DNA from 4 places in the Roseateles sp. FW301-B2 genome. Region 2 is predicted to be linked to each of the others. Evidence: predicted binding sites of a transcription regulator. Region 2 holds the regulator's gene; each other region holds the start of a gene.
The links. Region 2 encodes sigma-54, which starts transcription at its own class of promoters, with help from an activator protein. Its sites were predicted from a motif close to TGGCANGNAANCTGCTTT; they were not measured.
Positions count from the first base shown of each region.

Region 1: the regulator sigma-54 is predicted to act here: its motif matches at 4,286-4,303, upstream of AC3WQY_RS11390 (TorF family putative porin).
Region 3: the regulator sigma-54 is predicted to act here: its motif matches at 3,481-3,498, upstream of AC3WQY_RS06080 (CmpA/NrtA family ABC transporter substrate-binding protein).
Region 4: the regulator sigma-54 is predicted to act here: its motif matches at 1,247-1,264, upstream of pepA (flocculation-associated PEP-CTERM protein PepA).

Region 1 covers NZ_JBYTBE010000013.1:115,265-120,392, reverse strand. Annotated here, with positions in the region: gene gshA (glutamate--cysteine ligase) at 1-979, opposite strand, end outside; gene AC3WQY_RS11405 (response regulator transcription factor) at 1,110-1,490, shown strand; gene AC3WQY_RS11400 (ammonium transporter) at 1,566-3,101, opposite strand; gene glnK (P-II family nitrogen regulator) at 3,160-3,498, opposite strand; gene AC3WQY_RS11390 (TorF family putative porin) at 3,521-4,234, opposite strand; partial or broken gene AC3WQY_RS11385 (YifB family Mg chelatase-like AAA ATPase) at 4,494-5,128, shown strand, end outside.
Region 2 covers NZ_JBYTBE010000031.1:26,646-31,773, reverse strand. Annotated here, with positions in the region: gene AC3WQY_RS19030 (THUMP domain-containing class I SAM-dependent RNA methyltransferase) at 1-279, opposite strand, end outside; gene AC3WQY_RS19025 (bifunctional diguanylate cyclase/phosphodiesterase) at 305-3,019, opposite strand; gene AC3WQY_RS19020 (RNA polymerase factor sigma-54) at 3,084-4,595, opposite strand; gene lptB (LPS export ABC transporter ATP-binding protein) at 4,599-5,128, opposite strand, start outside.
Region 3 covers NZ_JBYTBE010000006.1:23,217-28,344, forward strand. Annotated here, with positions in the region: gene AC3WQY_RS06055 (anti-sigma factor family protein) at 1-213, shown strand, start outside; gene AC3WQY_RS06060 (S8 family peptidase) at 210-1,526, shown strand; gene AC3WQY_RS06065 (c-type cytochrome) at 1,629-1,955, shown strand; gene AC3WQY_RS06070 (hypothetical protein) at 1,977-2,702, opposite strand; gene AC3WQY_RS06075 (ANTAR domain-containing response regulator) at 2,786-3,442, shown strand; gene AC3WQY_RS06080 (CmpA/NrtA family ABC transporter substrate-binding protein) at 3,673-4,890, shown strand; gene ntrB (nitrate ABC transporter permease) at 4,901-5,128, shown strand, end outside.
Region 4 covers NZ_JBYTBE010000061.1:654-5,781, forward strand. Annotated here, with positions in the region: gene AC3WQY_RS24245 (class I SAM-dependent methyltransferase) at 1-190, opposite strand, end outside; gene pepA (flocculation-associated PEP-CTERM protein PepA) at 422-1,180, opposite strand; gene AC3WQY_RS24255 (S1 family peptidase) at 1,377-2,150, opposite strand; gene AC3WQY_RS24260 (PilZ domain-containing protein) at 2,147-3,433, opposite strand; gene prsT (XrtA/PEP-CTERM system TPR-repeat protein PrsT) at 3,536-5,128, opposite strand, start outside.

The DNA.
Region 1 (5,128 bases), on a different contig from region 2:
GCACGATCACCTCGCTGACCAGCTGGCCGTCCTTGCAGACGCTCATCTTGTTGCGGGTGCGGCGGCTCAGCTCGTCGAGGTCCTTGGCATCGCGCACCGTCATGATGCCCATGCCATAGGTGCCGGCATCGGGCTTCACCACCACGAAGGGCTTCTCCTGGATGCCGTATTCCTTGTACTTGCGGCGCGTCTTGTTGAGGATGGTGTCCACCTGGGTCTGCAGCGCATCCAGGCCCTGGCCGGTGCTGAAGTCCAGGCCCTGCACCGGCGCGAACATGGGGTTGATCAGCCAGGGGTCCATGCCCAGCAGCTTGGCGAACTTCTTCGCCACTTCCTCGTAGGCGCGGAAATGGTTGCTCTTGCGGCGCAGCGCCCAGCCCGCATGCAGGGGCGGCAGCAGGTATTGCTCGTGCAGATGCTCGAGCACGCGCGGCACGCCGGCGCTGAGGTCGTTGTTGAGCAGGATGGTGCAGGGGTCGAAATCCTTCAGGCCCAGGCGCCCGCGCTTGCGCACCAGCGGCTCGATGGTGAGCTGGCCGCCATCCGGCAGGGCCAGCGCCGTGGGCTCCTTGATGCTCTCGTCCAGCGTGCCCAGGCGCACGTTCAGGCCGGCCTGGGTGAAGATGCGCGTCAGCGTGGCCACATTGCTGAGATAGAAGCTGTTGCGCGTATGGCCCTCGGGCACCAGCAGCAGGTTCTTGGCCTCTGGGCAGATCTTCTCGATCGCCGCCATCGCCGCCTGCACCGCCAGCGGCAGCATCTCGGGGGTGAGGTTGTTGAAGCCGCCCGGGAACAGATTGGTGTCCACCGGCGCCAGCTTGAAACCGGCATTGCGCAGGTCCACCGAGCTGTAGAAGGGCGGCGTGTGCTCCATCCACTCGAGGCGGAACCAACGCTCGATCGCCGGCATGGACTCGAGCACGCGCTGCTCCAGCTCGTTGATGGGGCCGGTGAGTGCGGTAATGAGGTGGGGAACCATGATGCGGGGCCAGCGTTGCTTTATTGTCGAACGATTCTAGGAGGCTGCTGCACATGGGGGCGCAAATGAAAATCCCAAGCCGGGAGCAGGCGATATGCTTGGGGCTGTGAATGCCAGCCCCCTGAGCCCCATGAAGCCGAAGATCCTGATCGTTGATGACCAGGCCGACATCCGTCGCCTGGTACGTTGGGCGCTGGAGGACAGCCCCTACGTGATCTACGAGGCCGCCAACGGGGCGCTCGGCCTGCAGCTGGCACAGACGGTGCGCCCGGACCTGGTGCTGCTGGACGTGATGATGCCCGGCGGCATGGACGGCCTGGAGGTCTGCAAGACGCTGCGCGCCGACCCCGCCTTCGCCAACACCTTGATCGTCATGCTGACCGCCGCGGCCAGCGAACAGGACAAGGCCGAGGCCCTGGGGCTGGGCGCCAACTTCTTCCTCGCCAAACCCTTCAGCCCGGCCAAGCTGCTGGAGCTGCTGGGGATTCTGCTGCGCGGCCGCAAGACCTGACCCTCCGTCGAAAGCGCATCAGGCAAAAGAAAAGCCGCCCGAGGGCGGCTTTCGCTTGCGGGCTTGCTGGCCGGCTTACTTGTGATAAGCCGTCTCGCCATGCGCGCTGATGTCCAGACCCTCGCGCTCTTCCTCTTCGGTGACGCGCAGGCCGATCACCAGATCGACGATCTTGTAGGCGATCACCGAGACGATGCCCGACCAGATCACGGTCACGCCCACGGCCTTGGCCTGGGTCAGCACCTGGGCGCCGATCGAGTAGGCGTCGCCGGTGATCATGCTGGCGGTGACCCAGTCGCCCACGGCGCTGGGGCCACCCAGATTGGGCGAGTTGAACACGCCGGTCAGCAGGGCCCCGACGATGCCGCCGACGCCGTGCACACCGAACACGTCCAGCGAGTCGTCCGCACCCAGCAGCTTCTTCAGACCCGACACGCCCCACAGGCAGGCGAAGCCGGCGATCACGCCGATGATCAGCGCACCGCCCACGCCGACGTTGCCGGCCGCAGGGGTGATGGCCACCAGACCGGCGACGGCGCCCGAGGCGGCACCCAGCATCGAGGCCTTGCCCTTGTGCAGCGCCTCACCCACGCTCCAGGCCAGCACCGCGGCGGCGGTGGCGACGAAGGTATTGATGAAGGCCAGGGCGGCGAAGCCGTTGGCTTCGAGTGCCGAGCCGGCGTTGAAGCCGAACCAGCCCACCCACAGCAGCGAGGCACCCACCATGGTCAGCGTCAGGCTGTGCGGGGTGAAGCTTTCCTTGCCGTAGCCGATGCGCTTGCCCACGAAGTAGGCGCCCACCAGGCCGGCGACGGCGGCGTTGATGTGCACCACGGTGCCGCCGGCGAAGTCCAACGCGCCCCATTGCCACAGCAGGCCGGCCTTGCCATTCATCTCGTCAACGACGCTGGCGGCGCTGTAGGCATCCGGGCCCATCCAGAACCAGACCATGTGGGCGATCGGCAGGTAGCTGAAGGTGAACCACAGGGCCATGAAGAGCAGCACGGCGGAGAACTTGGCACGCTCGGCGAAGGCGCCGACGATCAGGCAGGCGGTGATGCCGGCGAAGGTCGCCTGGAAGGCCGCGAACACGATCTCGGGGATGACGACGCCCTTGCTGAAGGTGGCGGCGTTGGCGAAGGTGCCGGCCGCGTTGTCCCAGATGCCCTTCATGAAGAGCCGGTCCAGCCCGCCGAAGAAGGCATTGCCCTCGGTGAAGGCGATGCTGTAGCCATACAGCACCCACAGCACCACGATCATCGAGAAGGTGACCATCACCTGCATCAGCACCGACAGCATGTTCTTGCTGCGCACCAGGCCGCCGTAGAACAGCGCAAGACCTGGCACCGTCATCATGATGACCAGCAGGGTCGAGACCATCATCCAGGTGGTATCGCCCTTGTTGGGCACGGGTGCCGCGGCCGGGGCCGAGGCGGCCTCCGCGGGGGCAGAAGCGGCAGGTGCGGGCGCGGCGGCCGAGGCCGCCTCGGGTGCCGCGGCAACGGCGGCGGTGGCGGCGGGCGCCGAAGCGGCGCCGGCAGCGTCTTGTGCCCAGGCGCTGGGCGCTAGCGCCGCGGCGGCCAGGGCCAGACAGGCAAGCAGTTTCTTCATGATCGGGGGTCTCCGGAAGGGGGAAGTGCTGTGTGCGAGCAGAGCGGGCAGTGGGCGCTTAGAGCGCGTCCTGGCCGGTCTCACCGGTGCGGATGCGCACCACCTGGTCGAGCGGCGAGACGAAGATCTTGCCGTCGCCGATCTTGCCGGTGCGGGCGGACTTCTCGATCGCCTCGATCACCTGCTCCACCACCGCATCGGCCACGGCGGCCTCGACCTTGACCTTGGGCAGGAAGTCGACCACGTATTCGGCGCCACGGTAGAGCTCGGTATGGCCCTTCTGGCGGCCGAAGCCCTTCACTTCCGTGACGGTCAGGCCCTGCACGCCGATGGCGCTGAGCGCCTCGCGGACCTCATCAAGCTTGAAGGGCTTGATGACTGCGGTGATGAGTTTCATGGTGAGGTCTCCTCAGGTTCAATCAGAAGGTCTTCTTGACCGACAGCACCAGGCCGTTCTTGCCCAGGTTCTTGCCGGCGCCGATGTAGCTGTCGTTGTCGGTGCCCACCGCGGCCAGCCCGAAGGTGAAGCCGGCGTAGTCCTTGTTCACGGTGAGCGAGTAGTCGGTGTAGGAGGCCGAGCCCAGATGGCGCACCTTCTGGTGGCCCACATGCGGGGTCAGGGTGAAGCCCTCGCCCAGGTCGAAGGTGCCGCTCAGGTCCAGATAGCCGCTGCCCTTGGAGTCGGGAAAGCCGAACAGATTGCTGGTGCTGTGCGAGTACTTGGCGGTCACCGGGCCGAACGTCAGCGCGGCATAGAGCTCGGTGGTGTTGGCGCTGGGGCTGAGCTTGTTGCCCGAGTAGACGTATTGCAGGGCGCCGACATCCAGGGTCAGGCCGGCACTGATTTCGGTCTTGTAGCCGCCGTAAACGTCCAGCTCGACATTGCTGTCGCCGCCGGCGTCCTTGATCCATTTGATGGTGGAGGCCCAGGTGCCGATGTAGAAGCCGCTGGCGGAGGCATAGTCGGCGCCGCCCTGCAGGGCGGGCTTGAGGCGGGTCTGCGAAATGCCGCGGTAGCGATAGTCCGTGGTCACGCTGGCGTTGAACGACAGGGGGCTGGCCGGCTCATCAGCCAGCACCGGCATGGCCGGAGCGAGCAGGCTGATGGCAATTGCGGCGTAGATCGACTTCATCGCGGAACTCCTAAGGGTGGAAGACGGGCAGAAACGGTTTCACCCCCCCTGTTTGCAGCTTCCGTGCCAGCCCCATTTCGGACCTCATGCGCGGCTTTCCCTGGGGCATCGGGGCCCCAACAGGCCCGGCATGGGCTCAAACCGCACCAAGCTGGGTCAGAAAGCGCCTGGCGCCGTTCTGGTGCGCGCCCCGAAACCGTGCGCAACGCGCACGCGGGCAGCGGCAACGGCACAATCGGCGCCAGGGGAGGACAGCCACATGTCTCTGGCCATCATCCACAGCCGTGCCCTGGACGGCGTGAGTGCCGCACCGGTCACGGTGGAGGTGCATCTGGCCAACGGCCTGCCCAGCTTCACCCTGGTGGGGCTGGCGGAAACCGAGGTCAAGGAGGCTCGCGAGCGCGTGCGCGCCGCCCTGCTCAACAGCGGTTTGAGCTTTCCACATAGTCAGCGCATCACCGTGAACCTGGCGCCGGCCGACCTGCCCAAGGAGGGCGGGCGCTTCGATCTGCCGATCGCGCTAGGCCTGCTGGCGGCCAGCGGCCAGATTGACGACAAGCTGCTGGCCGACCTCGAATGCGCGGGCGAACTCTCGCTGGCCGGCGAGCTGCGCCCGGTGCGCGGCGCCATGGCGATGGCCCTGGCGCTGCGGCGCGAGGGCCAGGGCCGCCGGCTCCTGTTGCCGGTCACGAGTGCCCAGGAGGCGGCCTTGGTGCGCGGCGCGGCGGTCCACGGCGCCGGCCATCTCCTCGAGGTGGTGGCGGCCCTCGGCCCGGGCGGTGGCGGGCAGCTGCCCTTGCCGATGCCGGCCGCGCAGCCCAGGGCAGCCATACCCGCGCCCGACCTCAACGAAATCAAGGGCCAGGCCGGCCCCAAGCGGGCCTTGGAGATTGC
Region 2 (5,128 bases):
CGGCGTGATCCAGCGTTCCCAGTCGACCTGGCGCGCCAGCGCATAGAGATCGTCCTCGTGGCGGTAGCCGCCCTCGATCAGCTCCACCAGCACGCGCTGCGCCAGCCGGCTCTCGAGATTGATGATCAGCACGCCTTCAGCTTCAGCGCGCACCGCGCAGCCGCCGCGCAGGGCCTCGATCTTGCCCTTGGGCAGCACGGCGCGCAGCTCCTGCTCCAGCAGGGCTTCGACACCGCCGGGGCAGGAGACAAACAGATTCAGGAGTTCGGCGCGGGACATGGCGGCAGGGGGCGGGAGAAAACGCCTATTGTCCCAGCTTGTGCGCCAGCGCCTCGAATTCCGCCAATGGCAGCGGCCGGGCGAAGAAATAGCCCTGGAAGGCATGGCAGCCCTGGCCGCGCAGGGCCAGCATCTGGGCCTCGGTTTCGACGCCCTCGGCAATCACCGCCAGGCCCAGGCTGTCGCCCAGCTGGATCACCGCGCGCGCAATCGCCTGGGCATTCGGCTCGGTGAGCAGATCGCGCACAAAGCTCTGGTCGATCTTGAGCTGGTCCAGCGGCAGGCGCTTCAGATAGGCCAGCGAGGAATAGCCGGTGCCGAAATCGTCCAGCGAGAAGCGCAGGCCCAGGCGGCGCAGCTCGCCCATTAGCGCGATCACCGCCTCCACGTCTTCCACCAGGGCGCTCTCGGTGAGCTCGAGCTTGAGCTTGTCGGTGGGCGCGCCGCTGCGCGCCAGCAGCTGCTGCATGAAGCCCAGCAAACCCTTCTGCCGGAACTGGTGTGCGCTCAGGTTCACCGCCAGGCTGAGCCCGGCCAGCGCCGGTACCTGGGCCCAGGCGCTGAGCTGGGCGCAGCTTTGCTGCAGCACCCATTCGCCCAGCTGGCCGATCACGCCGCAATGCTCGGCCAGCGGGATGAACTGGGCCGGCGAGATCCAGCCGCGCTGCGGATGCTGCCAGCGCAGCAGGGCTTCGGCACCCAGCAGGCGGCCGTCGGCATCGACCTGGGCCTGGTAGTGCAGCTCGAACTGCTGGTAGTTCACCGCCTGGCGCAGATCGGCCTCCAGCAGGGCCAGCTCGGCCATCGCCGCCTGGGTCACCGGGTCGAAGAAGCAGAGCCGGTTGCGCCCCGCGGCCTTGGCCTGGTAGAGCGCGTGATCGGCGTGCTTGAGCAGCTCCTCGGCGCTGGACTCGGCCTCGCCCCACATCACGATGCCGATGCTGGGCGTGCTGTGGTGCGCGCTGTCGTCCAGGTGGTAGGGCTGGCCCAGCACGCGCAGCAGCTTCTCGCCGGCGGCCTCGGCATGCAGGGCGGCGCGGCGCGCGTCCTGGCCCAGGTCCTGCAGCAGCACCACGAACTCGTCGCCGCCCCAGCGCGCCACCGTGTCTTCGGCGCGCAGCGAGGCCTGCAGGCGCTTGGCCACGGCCTGCAGCATGCGGTCGCCCATGCCGTGGCCCAGGGTGTCGTTGAGCGACTTGAAGTTGTCCAGGTCGATGAACAGCACCGCGCCCTGGCGCGCGCCGCGCCGGCTCGCCGCCAGGGCCTGGTGCAGGCGGTCCAGCAGCAGGCGGCGGTTCGGCAGGCCGGTGAGCGGGTCGTAGAAGGCGAGCTGCTCGATCGCGGCCTCGGCGCGCTTGCGCTCGGTGATGTCGCGCGTCAGGCCGATGAACAGCGGCTCGCCGTCGCGCTCGATGTGCGAGACCGCCAGGCTCATCGGAAAGCTCTGGCCGTCCTTGCGCAGGCCGTTGACATCGCGGCCCAGCCCGATCACGCGCGGCGCGCCGCCTTCCAGATAACGCTTGATATGTGCGTCGTGCAGGCTGCGTTCGGGTTCGGCCATGAGCCGGTTGACGTTGCCGCCCAGCAGCTCGCGCGCCTGGTAGCCGAACATGCGGCAGGCCGCCGGGTTGATCGAGGCGATCACGCCATGGCGGTCGATGGTGATGACGCCATCGACCATGTTGTCGAGGATGGCCTGGGTCTGCTCGGCCTGGGCCTTCAGCGCCTGCGCGGCCTGCTGGCGCAGCCGGGCCAGCAGGCCGCGGCGGCGCTGCCAGAGCCACAGCGTCAGCGCGGCGCCCAGGCTCAGCGCCAGGCCCAGCTGCAGCAGCGCCTGGCGCTGGCGCAGCCAGGGCGCCTCGACGCTGGCCAGCGTGCGCCCCACCGCCACCACCAGCTGCTTGTCGACCGGCAGGCCGGCGGCGTGGACGCTGCGCGTGGCCACCAGGCGCAAGTCGTCGGTGAGGCGCGAATGCGCCAGCTGCAGGCTGGCCTCGCGCCCCTCGCTGAGATGCTGCTGCAGCACCGAGCCCGGCCGCTCCAGCAGATTGCGCCCCATCAGCTCCGGCTGCTCGGGCGCCAGCGTGAACAGCATGCCGTCCTGATGCGCCAGCGCGGCCCAGGTCTGCTCGGAGGGCTGGGCGGTCTGCAGCAGCAGGGCGAAGTAGTGCGGGTCCAGCAGCGCCATGACCAGGCCGACCGGCCGGTCGCGGTGATCGAAGAGCAGGCGGGCCAGGCTGATGGCATGCCCGGCCGGCGGGTCCAGCAGGGGGGGCGACAAATAGAGCATGCCGGCCTGCGGTTGGGCGCGCAGCGCCTGCACGGCGGCGTGCTGGTGCAGGTCCAGCTGCAGCAGGTCGACATGCGAGCTGGCCCTGACCTGGCCCTGGGCGTCCAGCAGCAACAGCGCGCGCACGCCCGGCATGGCCTGGGTCAGGGTGCGCATCAGGGGCTCGCCGTCCTGCTGCAGCTGGGCCGGCCGCCAGCCCGGCGCCTGCGAGGCCACCGTCTGCAGCGCGGCATGGGCCGCAATCATCTGCTGCGCGACGATGCCGTCCAGGGTGCGCACCAGGCCCTCGAGCTTCTCGCCCTCGTGGTGGCGCAGCGCCTCGCGTTCATTGGCCAGCCAGCCCAGCGCGAGGACCCAGGCCAGCGCCAGCACCAGCGCCAGCAAGGCCCAGGCGCGCCAGCGCCTCCAGGCATGGACGGCGGGCAGGTCGAGGTGGGACGGGGCGGACATCGAGGGATGCCACGGTACCCAGTCCGCGGGCATCAAGGCTTGATGTTTCTCAATCTGAGGCCGGCTACATGGCCTTGCGCAGATTGGCCGGCGCGATCTTCAGCGCTTCGCGGTATTTCGCCACGGTGCGGCGCGCCACCTGGATGCCCTGCTCCTCCAGCATGCTGGAAAGCTGGCTGTCCGAGAGCGGCTTGGCGGCATCCTCGGCGGCCACGAACTGCTTGATGAGGGCGCGCACCGCGGTGCTGGAGGCATTGCCGCCCGCCTCGGTGTTGAGCCCTGAGCCGAAGAAGTACTTGAGCTCGAAGGTGCCCCAGGGCGTGGCCATGTATTTGGCGGTGGTGACGCGCGAGATGGTGGACTCGTGCAGGCCCAGCTCGTCGGCGATCTCGCGCAGCACCAGCGGCTTCATCGCCAGCTCGCCATGCGAGAAGAAGCCCTTCTGGCGCTCCACGATGGCCTCGGAGACGCGCAGGATGGTGTCGAAGCGCTGCTGGATGTTCTTGATGAACCAGCGCGCCTCCTGCAGCTGCGTGCCCAGCGGCGAATTGCTGACGCCGCCGCGCGTCTGGCGCAACGCATGGGCGTAGAGCTCGTTGATGCGCAGCTTGGGCATCACGTCGGGGTTGAGCGTGACGCGGAAGCCGCGGCCGGACTTGCGCACGATCACGTCCGGCACCACCGCCGCCGCCTCGCTGCGCGCGAACTGGCGGCCCGGCTTGGGCTCCAGCTCGGTGATCATGCCCTGGGCCTCGCGCAGCAAGGCCTCGTCGGCGCCGGTGAGCGACATCAGGCGCTTCAGGTCGCGCTTGGCCAGCAGCTCGAGGTATTGCTTGCAGATCAGGATCGCCACCACCTGGGCCTGGCTGCGCGGCTTGGCGCGCAACTGCAGCAGCAGGCATTCGGACAGGTTGCGCGCGCCCACGCCCACCGGCTCCAGGCTCTGCAGCCACTTGAGCGCGCATTTGAGCGTGTCCAGCAGCTCCTCGCGCGCCTCGGCATCGGCATCGCCCGATAGCGCCTCGGTGAGCTCTTCCAGGCTGTCTTCCAGATAGCCGTCCTCGTTGAGCGACTCGATCAGCACCATCAGCGCGGCGCGGTCGGTCTGGCTCAGCTGCATGCCGGCGAGCTGGGCGTTCAGATGCTCCTGCAGCGAGATGCCGGGGCCTTGCTGTTCGGGGCGTTCGCCATCGTCGTCGCCGCTGCCGCTGCCCGTGCCGGGCGTCTCGCGGATGCCGTCGAAGTCGTCGCGCTCGGTGCCGTTCTCCCAGTCGTCGCGCTCGGTGGTGCCGAAGTCGTCGCCCTTGATCTCGGCCACCGCCTCGCCCTCGCCGCTGCTCTCCGCGCTCACTTCGGCCGCCGAGTCCTCGCGCTGCAGCGGCGCCGCCGCATCCAGGCGCACCGGCGCGGTCTCGCCAAACTCCTCGTCGGTTTCCAGCAGCGGGTTGCTGGTGAGCATCTGCTCCACCTCCTGGTTCAGCTCCAGGGTGGAGAGCTGCAGCAGACGGATGGACTGCTGCAGCTGCGGCGTCAGCGACAGATGCTGGGAGAGGCGTACCTGCAGCGACGGTTTCATCGCTTACATGCGGAAGTTTTCGCCGAGATAGACCTTGCGCACGTCCGGGTTCTCGACGATCTCTTGCGGGGTGCCCTCGGCCAGCACGGCGCCCTCGCTGATGATGTAGGCGCGGTCGCAGATGCCCAGGGTCTCGCGCACATTGTGGTCGGTGATCAGGACCCCGATGCCGCGCGCCTTCAGGAAGCTGATGATGCGCTGGATCTCCAGCACCGCGATCGGGTCCACGCCGGCGAAGGGCTCGTCCAGCAGGATGAAGCGCGGCTGCGTGGCCAGGGCGCGCGCGATCTCGACACGGCGCCGCTCGCCACCCGACAGCGAGGGCGCCGGGCTGTCGCGCAGCTTCTCGATGCTCAGCTCGTGCAGCAGGGTCTCCAGCGCGGCATCGATGCGGGCGCGGGGCCAGGCCTTGCCATGGTCGTCGAGCTGCAATTCCAGCACCGCGCGGATGTTTTCTTCCACCGTGAGCTTGCGGAAGATCGAGGCCTCCTGCGGCAGATAGCTCAGGCCCAGGCGCGCACGCTGGTGGATGG
Region 3 (5,128 bases), on a different contig from region 2:
CTGTTCGCGCCCAGCCTCAGCCTGGCGGAATTGCAGGGCCTGCTGCAGGCGCATCAGCTGGTGGCGGTAGCGGGGCCCTCCGAGGCCGGTCTGTTCACCCTGGCGCTGCGCGGCAGCCCGTCCACGCCCGAGGCGCTGGCCGCGGTGCTGGCGCGCCTGCGTGCCGACCCGCGCGTGCGCTTTGCCGAGCCGCTGGCCGCGGCGCCGCGATGAGTGCGCGCCTGCTGCCGGCCCTGCTGGCCCTGCTGCTGGCGGCATGCGCTGCGCTGCGCCCGGCGCCACAGCTACCGATGCCGATGCCGATGCCGGAGGCCGTGCCGCTGGGCGAGGCGGTGCTGGCGCAGCCGGAGCGTTATGTGGTCGTCACCGTGCACAACCTGGCGCTCAGCCCGCAGGGCTATGCCGGCTCCACCCCGCGCGGCTATGCGGGTGCCGGCGCCTACCGGGCCAGCAGCAGCGCGCTCGCGCTGGCGCGCGGCATTGCCGGCAGCCATGGCTTGCGCGAGGTGGCGGCCTGGCCGATCGAGCTGCTGGGCCTGCATTGCCTGGTGTACGAAATTCCCGCGGGCGCGCAGCGCGAGCAGGTGCTGGCCGCGCTGCAGCGCGATGCGCGCGTGGAGTCCGCCCAGCCCCTGGCCGGCCATGCGCTGCGTGGCGCGGACTACAACGACCCCTATGCCGCCCTGCAGCGCAATCTGCAGGACATGGGGGTGGCCGCCGCGCAGCGCTGGTCGCGCGGCGAGGGCGTGCGCATCGCGGTGGTCGACACCGGGGTGGACCTGGCCCATCCCGACCTGGGCCGCCGGCTGGTCGCCGCCGATCTGGTGGCCGATGGGCGCGCGCCCGCCGAGGTGCATGGCACGGCGGTGGCCGGCGTGATCGCGGCGCAGCCCAACAACGGCATCGGCATTGCCGGCATTGCCCCCGACGCCCGGCTGCTGAGTCTGCGCGGCTGCTGGGTCAACGGCGCCGGCCAGGGGCAGTGCAACAGCTTCACGCTGGCGCAGGCCCTGATCGCCGCGCTGCATGCCAAGGCCGATATCGTCAATCTCAGCCTCGGCGGGCCGGACGACGCGCTGCTGCGGCGCATCGTCGAGCGCGGCCTGCAGCATGGCACCGTGTTTGTCGGCGCGGTGCCGCCCAGCGGCCGGCGCGAGGGCTTCCCGACCGGCATTGCCGGCGTCATCGCGATCGACGCGCTCGAGCATGGGCGCGATCCGGCGCCGGGCGTGCTGTATGCGCCGGGCGTCGATGTCTTCACGCTCGCGCCGGGCGGCCATTACGACGCGATCTCGGGCAGCTCGATCGCGGCCGCCCAGGTCAGCGGTATTGCCGCCCTGCTGCTGGCGCGCCGACCCGGCCTGGCCGCACCCGAGCTCGAGCGCCTGCTGCGCCAGTCCATGCCCGCCGCCACCGCCGCGGGGCGGCGGCCGGTGCATGCCTGCGCGGCGCTGCGCAGCCTGCTCGCCCAGGGCGCCCAGGGGCACTGCCCCGAGCTCGACGCCGCCGTCGCCGGCGGGCACTGAAGCGCGGCGGCGCTGCCGCCCGCCATGCCTTGATCTCCCGCAATGCTGAAGGTTGGCAGACGCCTAAGGTCTAGATAGACCCTGGGTGAACGGAGGTTTGCTATGAAGACATCTCTGCGTTTCGCGGCCCTCATGCTGCTGGTTCTGCCCGGCGCGGTCATGGCCAACGAGAAGCTCGTGCAGGACAAGCAGTGCATGGGCTGCCATGCCCTCAAGGAGGACGGCGCCGCGCCCTCGTTCCAGAAGATCGCCAAGTTCTGGAAGGGCAAGGGCAATGCCGAGGTGGCGATGGTGGCCACCATACGCAAGGGCAGCGCCGCCACCGGCGGGCCGCACTGGAACAAGGCCACCATGCCCGACCAGAGCGAGCGCCCCCTGGTGAGCGAGGCCGAGGCGCGGCAGATCGCGAAGTGGATCCTCAAGCAGTGAGTGAGTGGGTGAGAAGCGGCCTTACTTGAACAGGCCTTTCACCGCCCGGCCCACGCTCTCCAGCCCCGACTCGGTGGACTTCAGCAGCTTGTCGAAGCTGATGGAGGCGCGCAGCTGCCGATTGATGGCCTGGGCGATCACCTGGCCCAGTTCGTCGGCCGTCAGCCCGCCCTGGGCCTTGCCGATGTCGTGCAGGCTGATGTCGGGCAGGGCGATGGAGACGGTGTTGCCCTGCAGGAAGCCGGCGCTCACCTGGGCGCGCGCCTTGCGCAGCGCAAAGCTCTCGACGATGAAGCGTTTGCCTGGCTTGCCATCCCTGGCGGGCGCGCCGCCGCCTGCGCCCAGCTGCTGCGCGATATTCGCCTGCAGCGCATCGAAGTTGGTGCGGCCGTCGGCCTTCTCGTAGATCAGGTCGGGGGCGATCAGCTCGATCTGCCGTATCAGCACCACCTCGCGGGTCAGCGAGGCCAGGTCCACGGCAATCGCGATCTGCTCGACGCGCAGCGCATGGGCGGTCTTGAAGCCGGCCGGGTTGCCGATGCTGAGTTCTCGCAACACCCCCAGGCCGTCGCCGGCGCTGAGCTTGACGGCGCCCAGCCGCACCGGCGCCTGCGTCATCTGGCTGCCATAGCCGACGATGGCGTCGCGCACCAGGCGGTCGAGATTGCCGCGCAGCCAGAACAGGCCGGCGGCGCCGAGGGCCAGCAGCAAGCACAGGGCGACCAGGGCCAGGGAACGCGGTTTCATGGTGCGGAGTTCGTCGTCGGGAGCAGGGAAGGAGGCCGATTGTCCGGCAGCGCGGCATGGAAGTTGCGTGAGCGCAGCCCCACATGTCGCTGCCCACGCCGCCATCGCCGCACCCCGATCCCCGCGCCGCCACCCCCGGCCTGCGCGTGCTGCTGATCGACGACGGCGCCAATCGCGTGCAGCTGATCCGCGAGGAGCTGACGCGCCAGGGCTGCGAGGTAGTGGGTGTGATCGAGCAGGCCACCCTGATCCACGACTGCGTGCTGCGCCTCAAGCCCGATGTGGTGATCGTCGACAGCGAATCGCCCACGCGCGACACGGTGGAAAACCTGGCGGCCCTGCACGAACGCATGCCGCGGCCAGTGGTGGTGTTCTCCGAGGATGCCAGCGACGACCCGATGCGCCGGGCGCTGAAGGCCGGCGTGAGCGCCTATGTGGTGGCGGGCCTGCAGGCCGAGCGCCTGGCGCCGGTGCTGCAGGTGGCGATCGCGCGCTTCGAGCAAGACCTCGCCCTGCGCCAGGAGCTGGGCCGCGCCCAGGCTCAGCTGGCCGGCCGCAAGAGCGTGGAGCGGGCCAAGGGCATCCTGATGCAGGAGCTGGGCCTGGACGAAGACGCGGCCTACAAGCGCCTGCGCCGCCTGGCGATGGACCGCGGCGAGCCGCTGGCCGAGGTGGCCGACCGCATCATCGAGGCGCAGGCCCTGCTGCGTCCGCACCAAATCGGGGTGCGCGGCGGCTGATTCCGCCTTGCAAGCGTGCATGGCGGCGCTGCAAGGGCTGGCACGGCTCCTGCTAAACAAGGTTGAGACCGCAACGGCGCGGGCTCACGATTGATTCGATTCCGGACAAAGGCGTCCGACCCCTGTTGCTGGCGCTTGCCGGCACTGGCTGGTCGTGGCGCCTTTTCCTTTTTTCTTTCAAGACTTGTTTGTTGGAGAAGGCCATGAATGTGAAGCGCAAGGAGGGTTTGATGAGCGAAGACCGTCGCAAGCTGCTGGCCGGCGCCGCCGGTGCTGCCGTGGGGGCGCTGCACCCCACGGTCTGGGCCGCCGGCTCCGACAAGCCCGAGAAGGAGGAGGTGCGCATCGGCTTCATCCCGCTGACCGATTGCGCCAGCGTGGTGATGGCCGCGGTGCTGGGCTTCGACAAGAAGTACGGCATCAAGATCATCCCCACCAAGGAGGCCTCCTGGGCCGGCGTGCGCGACAAGCTGGTGAACGGCGAACTCGACATGGCCCATGTGCTCTACGGCCTGATCTATGGCGTGCACCTGGGCATTGCCGGCCCCAAGAAGGACATGGCCGTGCTGATGACGCTCAACAACAATGGGCAGGCCATCACGCTGTCGAAAAAGCTGGCCGACAAGGGTGCCATCGATGGCGCCTCGCTGGCCAAGCTGATGGCGGCCGAGAAGCGTGAATACACCTTTGCGCAGACCTTCCCCACCGGCACGCATGCGATGTGGCTCAACTACTGGCTGGCCGCGCATGGCGTGAACCCGGTCAGGGACGCCAAGGTCATCACCGTGCCCCCGCCGCAAATGGTGGCGAACATGCGCGTCGGCAATATGGACGGCTACTGCGTCGGCGAGCCCTGGAACCACCGCGCCATCATGGACGGCATCGGCATCACCGCGGTGACGACCCAGGACGTCTGGAAGGACCATCCCGAGAAGGTGCTGGGCACGACGGGCGAGTTCGCCAAGAAGTACCCCAACACCGCGCGCGCCGTCATCATGGCCGTGCTGGAGGCGGGCCGCTGGATCGATGCCGGCCTGCAGAACAAGCTGAAGATGGCCGACGTGATCGCCGACAAGGCCTATGTCAACACCGGCGTCGATGCGATCAACCAGCGCATCCTGGGCCGTTACCAGAACGGCCTGGGCAAGACCTGGGACGACCCCAACCACATGAAGTTCTTCAACGACGGGGCGGTGACCTTTCCCTACCTCAGCGACGGCATGTGGTTCCTCACCCAGCACAAGCGCTGGGGCCTGCTGAAGGAGCATCCCGACTACCTGGGCGTGGCCAGGCAGATCAACCAGATCGAGCTCTACAAGCAGGCGGCGGCGCAGCTGAACATCAGCGTGCCCAAGGAGCCGATGCGCAGCAGCAAGTTCATCGATGGTCTGGCGTGGGATGGCAAGGACCCTGCCAAGTACGCCGATGCCTTCAAAGTCAAAGCCTGAGGAGGGCGCCATGGTCTCCGCTGTCTTTCATGATCCGCTCGCGGCCACCCGCGAGGACGCCGCGCCGGCCAAGCCGATGGCCAGGGCGCCGCTCCCCGCCCGGCCAGCCAGGCCGCCCTTCGACTGGCGCGCCCTCTGGATGCGCGTGCTGCCGCCGGTGCTGGGCCTGGCGCTGCTGGTGGGGGTGTGGGGCTTGCTGACGCAAAAGGGTGGCAGCTTTCCCACCCCGGCCCTCACC
Region 4 (5,128 bases), on a different contig from region 2:
CACAAGCAATCTCAATGTGGCGAGGTCCCATGTTCCGGCCAAAGAAACGAACTTGAGCCCACAGGGTGCTGTTGTAGGCAAAGGTAAGAATAAAGAAGCCTCGGATGTCGTACCAAACGGGAGGCGATTTGTACGCCAGCGCGATCTCTTCTTTGGTCTTTCTCTTCATCGCGTTGGCTTCCGTGGCCATAGATGCTCCCCAATTTCCGGCAGAAGAATGCCCAAGGGGATTCTAGGGCGCATTGAGCATGTAGCCAGCCTTTTCCGCACGCAACAAGCCCGGCTATCAAGACTCCGCCCCATGCCCTACCGGACGCCCAGCACGAAAAAAGAGCGACGCTTACGCGTCGCTCTTTTTGCGGCATGAGCAAGAAGCTCATGCACTGTTAGGCATTAGCGGCGAACCGCTTGCCTCAAGTTGTTAGGCCTTGCGGCGGCGGCTGAAACCCAGAGCAGCCAAGGCCAGCCCCACCAGAGCCAGACTGCCAGGCTCAGGAACCTTGTTCAGGAACACCGCGCTGACGTCGCCCGTGATCGTAATGGGATTGCCGGGGGTCAAACCGTCAATGTCGCCATTGACTTGCGTGTACATGTAGAACGGATTCGGGGCAACAAAGTAGTTCTTGCCCTGAGGCGTCAGGGTAAAGCCATCAAACCGAATGTCAAACGCGCCAGGAGGGCCAACGATATCGCCGGTGCCGGTGCTCAGATTGTTCGTGAACGCCACCAAGTAGTCGTCACCACTGCCAGCCGTCGTGAACGGGCTATCCCCGTTATCAACGAACGTCGTATCTTGGCTCGGATCGATGTACAGGTAGAACTGACCGGTGGCCCCAGTGAATTGAGTGCCGCCGACCACAGTACCCGTGGCACCGAAAATGGCGTACAGGCCATAACCGCCGGCGCCGAAGCCGTTCAGTTGCGTCGGCACGAGAGCCGTACCGTCATTCTTGAAGTACTGACCGAAGTTGGCATAGGCCTGCGCCGAGAAGGTCGTCGGGCTGGTCAGATAGACTTTTTCGGTGTAGCCGCCATTCAGCTTGTCAGCGGTGAAAAGATTGGCACCGGCACCAGGCACCGAGCCCTCTTGAACCTGGAAATCCAGATAGGTCGTTGCCGACGCAGAACCGGCAGCCAGAGCCAGGGCCGCGGCAGCGATCGAGATCAGTTTCTTGCTCATAAATGCTCCTGTTGCATTGAAAGGGCTGGGCTTGGGAAAAGACTCCTAAGGGCCCGCACATCAACAGAAGCAGCATGCGTGCCAATGTTAATTATTCTTTTAAAATCAATAGCTTATGATTTAATCCCCACCAGCAGAAAGGTCCAATGTCAAAATTTCCGACAAGACATCCACGCACTTCAGTCTCAAGGTGCGGCTATCGCGCAAATGTCGTCAGAAGATTCGCGACATACTGGGTGGGCACAGCATAGGTAATGCCCGTCGGCGCGGACAACGCAGACTCCTTGGTCCCCTTCACCATCACCATGCTGATCACCCCAATAACCGCGCCGGATTCCAGCTCAAACACCGGGCCGCCGCTGTTGCCTGGGTAGGCGATGGCGTCGAGTTGCAGCACCTCAAAGGCACCCACCCTCAGCTGACGAAGCGCGCGCTCATTCAATTGCCGGGCATCACCAGCCGGACCGCTGATGCTTGTCTTGGAAGAAACCACGCCCCGATGCGTGACCATGGAGTAGCCCAGCGCACCAGCCAAAGGGAAGCCCATCAAAGCGATGGCGGCACCCTCTCGAACTGGCGCGCGAGCCAAGGCGAGAGGCGCAACGGCCTGCCCTTCAAAGCTCAGTAACGCGAGATCGTGACCTGGATCCGTACCCAGCACCTTGGCCAGGCGCGGGCGCCATACACCTCCTGAAACGTCAAAGGCTTGAACCATCAACTCGCGCGTCGGCCCTAGACTTTCAGTTGGCGGCAGGACGTGCACATTCGTAATGGCTAGGTTCCCATTGCTCACCACGAAACCGGTACCTCGGAACGTGAATCTAGGACTGTCCGTCGGTGCATATGTACCGACTAACAGCACTGACGGCTTGGCGCGCTCGATGAGGTCGGGCAACTCAGATGCGTGTGCGCAAGTCAGACAGCAAGCCAAAAGCGTCGTCGGCGCGAGGATGCGGCGTGAGTCCTTCACAGGTCGCTCATGGTGTTGCCGGTTTCCAGGGCGCCGACGCATTTACGCCATGCAGGATCGGGCTCATCAAGCTTGAAGCCATAGAAATTCCCACCAACGCCCTGGTGCCTGCGCACAACCTGCGCCATGACAGTCGAACGCTCGTCGGCACCGAGATCCACTTCCACTCGTCCCTGAATCCCTTCGGGCATATCAATCCGGCAGAGCGCTTGGAAACCGCCCAGTGAAAGCTCAATCACACTGACGACGTAGCGTCGTTCCTCATTGCCATTGCTCACGATGACCGTCGCGGGGCAGCGCACCGAAAACCGCTGATGTCGCCGCACTGGTTGGGAGGGAATAGTCGCACCGCTAAGCATGGGCAACACCGAACGGTATTCCGCCATGTCATAGATGGACCAAAGCAATGCGCGCTTGCGGTCATCTAGCTCGGCAAAACATGCACTCTTCTGATTGAAAAAATAGTCCAAGGCTGCCGGCTTCATCACAGGATCATTCGTGGTGAAGTAGCGCCTTTTGGGGAGCTTGATGTTTGGCAAGCGCAGGCCAACAAAATACTTGTAGAGATTCTTGCGTGGCCGGCGGCGCGCATACACCCGACGAAACTGCTCAAGCGCCTTGTGCAAATCCAAGGTCGCCCCGACGGCAGGTGCTCCGTTGGCAAAGTCGTAACTGGCCACCGTGTTTTCCTGCAAACGCTCAAAGAACAGCAGCGACTCGTAAAGCTCAATCATATTGGGATTGACCGCTATTACCAGATGCCGCGTATCGAAGAACTCCGTGCAGTAGGTATACATGAACTTCATGAGCGGAAAAAGGATCGCGCCACCGGTTCTGCGGAAATCCGTATGGACGGCCAATGCAGAAATTTCCGCGATATTCCCTTCCTTGGCCCGGACCTGCGACAGGTCAAAGACCGACTGCAGAGGGAATCCAAACACACCCTCCCGTATCATCGAAATCGTTCCGACTACCCGGCCGTCATACTTCGCACACAAGGTGGTGGTGGTTGGCAGCGCGTGGTAGAGCGTCACTCGCATGCCTGAATCAACGGGCTTCATGAAGCCGCTGCCCACATAGGCATCATGAAGAATGCGGAAGCATTGCTCCAGTTCGTCCTGGGTTTCCGCGATTTTCAACTCGAGCCGCTGATCTGGTTCCGGATCGCAATCCACCATGTAGCGGTAAATCGCGAAACGCATATCTCGCGGCAGGCGCGCAAACGAGCGCCGCAGCCACTGGTGGAACACCTTTCGTAGATCTGATCGCCTGATGCCGCTCATGACAGGATGGCCTTAGTGCAAACTAATACCCAGTCTAAGGCTCATTCTCGCAATACCGCTCGAATTGCGCAGGCAACGAACCTTGTCCACTGAGCAGTTATCTCATTGCTTCAACTTGATCAGAGCTTCCCGCACCTCAGCCTGCTGCGCAAAGGCATCGCCAAGCTCAAGCAGACGTTGCAACTCAAGCTTGGCAAGGTCGCCTTTGCGAGCATCGATCAGCAAGCGCGCCAGGTGCAGGCGATGAATATGCAAATCGGGCGCAAGCTCAATCGCCCGCTGTTGGACCTCGATCGCACGATCAAGCTTGCCACTGCTCGCCAGAGCTGAAGCCAAGCTGTCGAGGAACTGCGGATTGTTGGGCTCGATGGCAACTGCCGCTTCGCCATATTTGACTGCCTCGTCACGCCTGCCTTGCTGCAGCGCGATCCATGACAAATTATTGGCCGCCGACGCATTTCGCGGCACTAGCGCCAAGGACTCTCCATAGCGCCTGGCTGCCTCGTTCAAGTCGGCGCGTTTCAACGCCACGTCACCAAGATGGTGAATGAACAGTGCATCCTTCGGGAACTGCTCCAACCAGCGTTTCGCAAACTTGTCGGCATCTGGCATGCGCTTGTCCGCGCTTGCAAGCGCCCGATGAAGCTTGATTGCAAAACTGGTGTCCGCGCCCTTGTCCAAAGCCTTGCGATAAGCCTCAGCAGCAGCATCAAGATGATGCCGCTTCAGTTCAGCGTCGCCCTCAAGCACAAATCCCAGTGCCGCTGTTGTCTCCTGCCCTTGCAAGCTCCTTGCAACAACCAAAGCCTCGTCTATCCGGCCAGCAGCCATCTCCACACCATACATGGCCCCCATTGCGGCCAAGTTACCCGGTTTGATTGCCAGCGCGCGCTTCAGGCTCTGCGTCGCCGCACCATAGTTCTTGGCGCGCGAATGCACCTCGGCCAGGGCAATATGGGGCTGAGGTGACTGGGGACTCAGCGTCGCCGCCCGGCTATAGGTAGCCACGGCCTGATTCGTGTCGCCTGCACCTGCGAGTGCAGATCCCAGCGAAAGCAGGATTTCTACGTTGTCAGGCAGCAATGTTGCGCCCTCTTGCGCGACCGCCAGCGCCAGTTTGTTCTCGCCCCGTGCCATCTGCAATTGCACCAATGCAACCCTCGGGGCTACCGCCTCGGGGTACTCCTTAACGAGTTGCGTCAATTCGATGGCAAGGGCGTCCTTGGGCGCGCCTTGCTGCACCTTCAGATTGATCAGCGATATCCGCGCCTGCAGATTCCTGGGTTCAACCTTCAGGATGCCCTCGAAGTACTGGCTCGCACGCTTGAAGTCATTTGCATCGACAGCAAGTTTGGACAGGCTCGCAGCCGCCGGGAAAAATGTCGGATCCTTGGAGAGCGCGGCCTGGAACGCGGCCCGCGCACGCTCCTGATCACCCCTGGCCAACTCCAAATTGCCTCGTAAATTGTCCGCCAAGGGCTTGTTCGGTTCCTTCTTGGCCAACGCATCCAGCGCCTTGCTGGCCTGCTCGTAGTCCTTCTTGCGTAACAGGACGCTAACAAGTGCCAAGTCGGCCGTGACACCCTTGTCTTCGACCGCGATGGCACGCAGTTCGGCTGTGCCGTCGTACTTGGATTTGGCCTGCATGCGTGACATTACCGCGGCGACGCGGCTCGCCACGTCCTGCGGATTCAA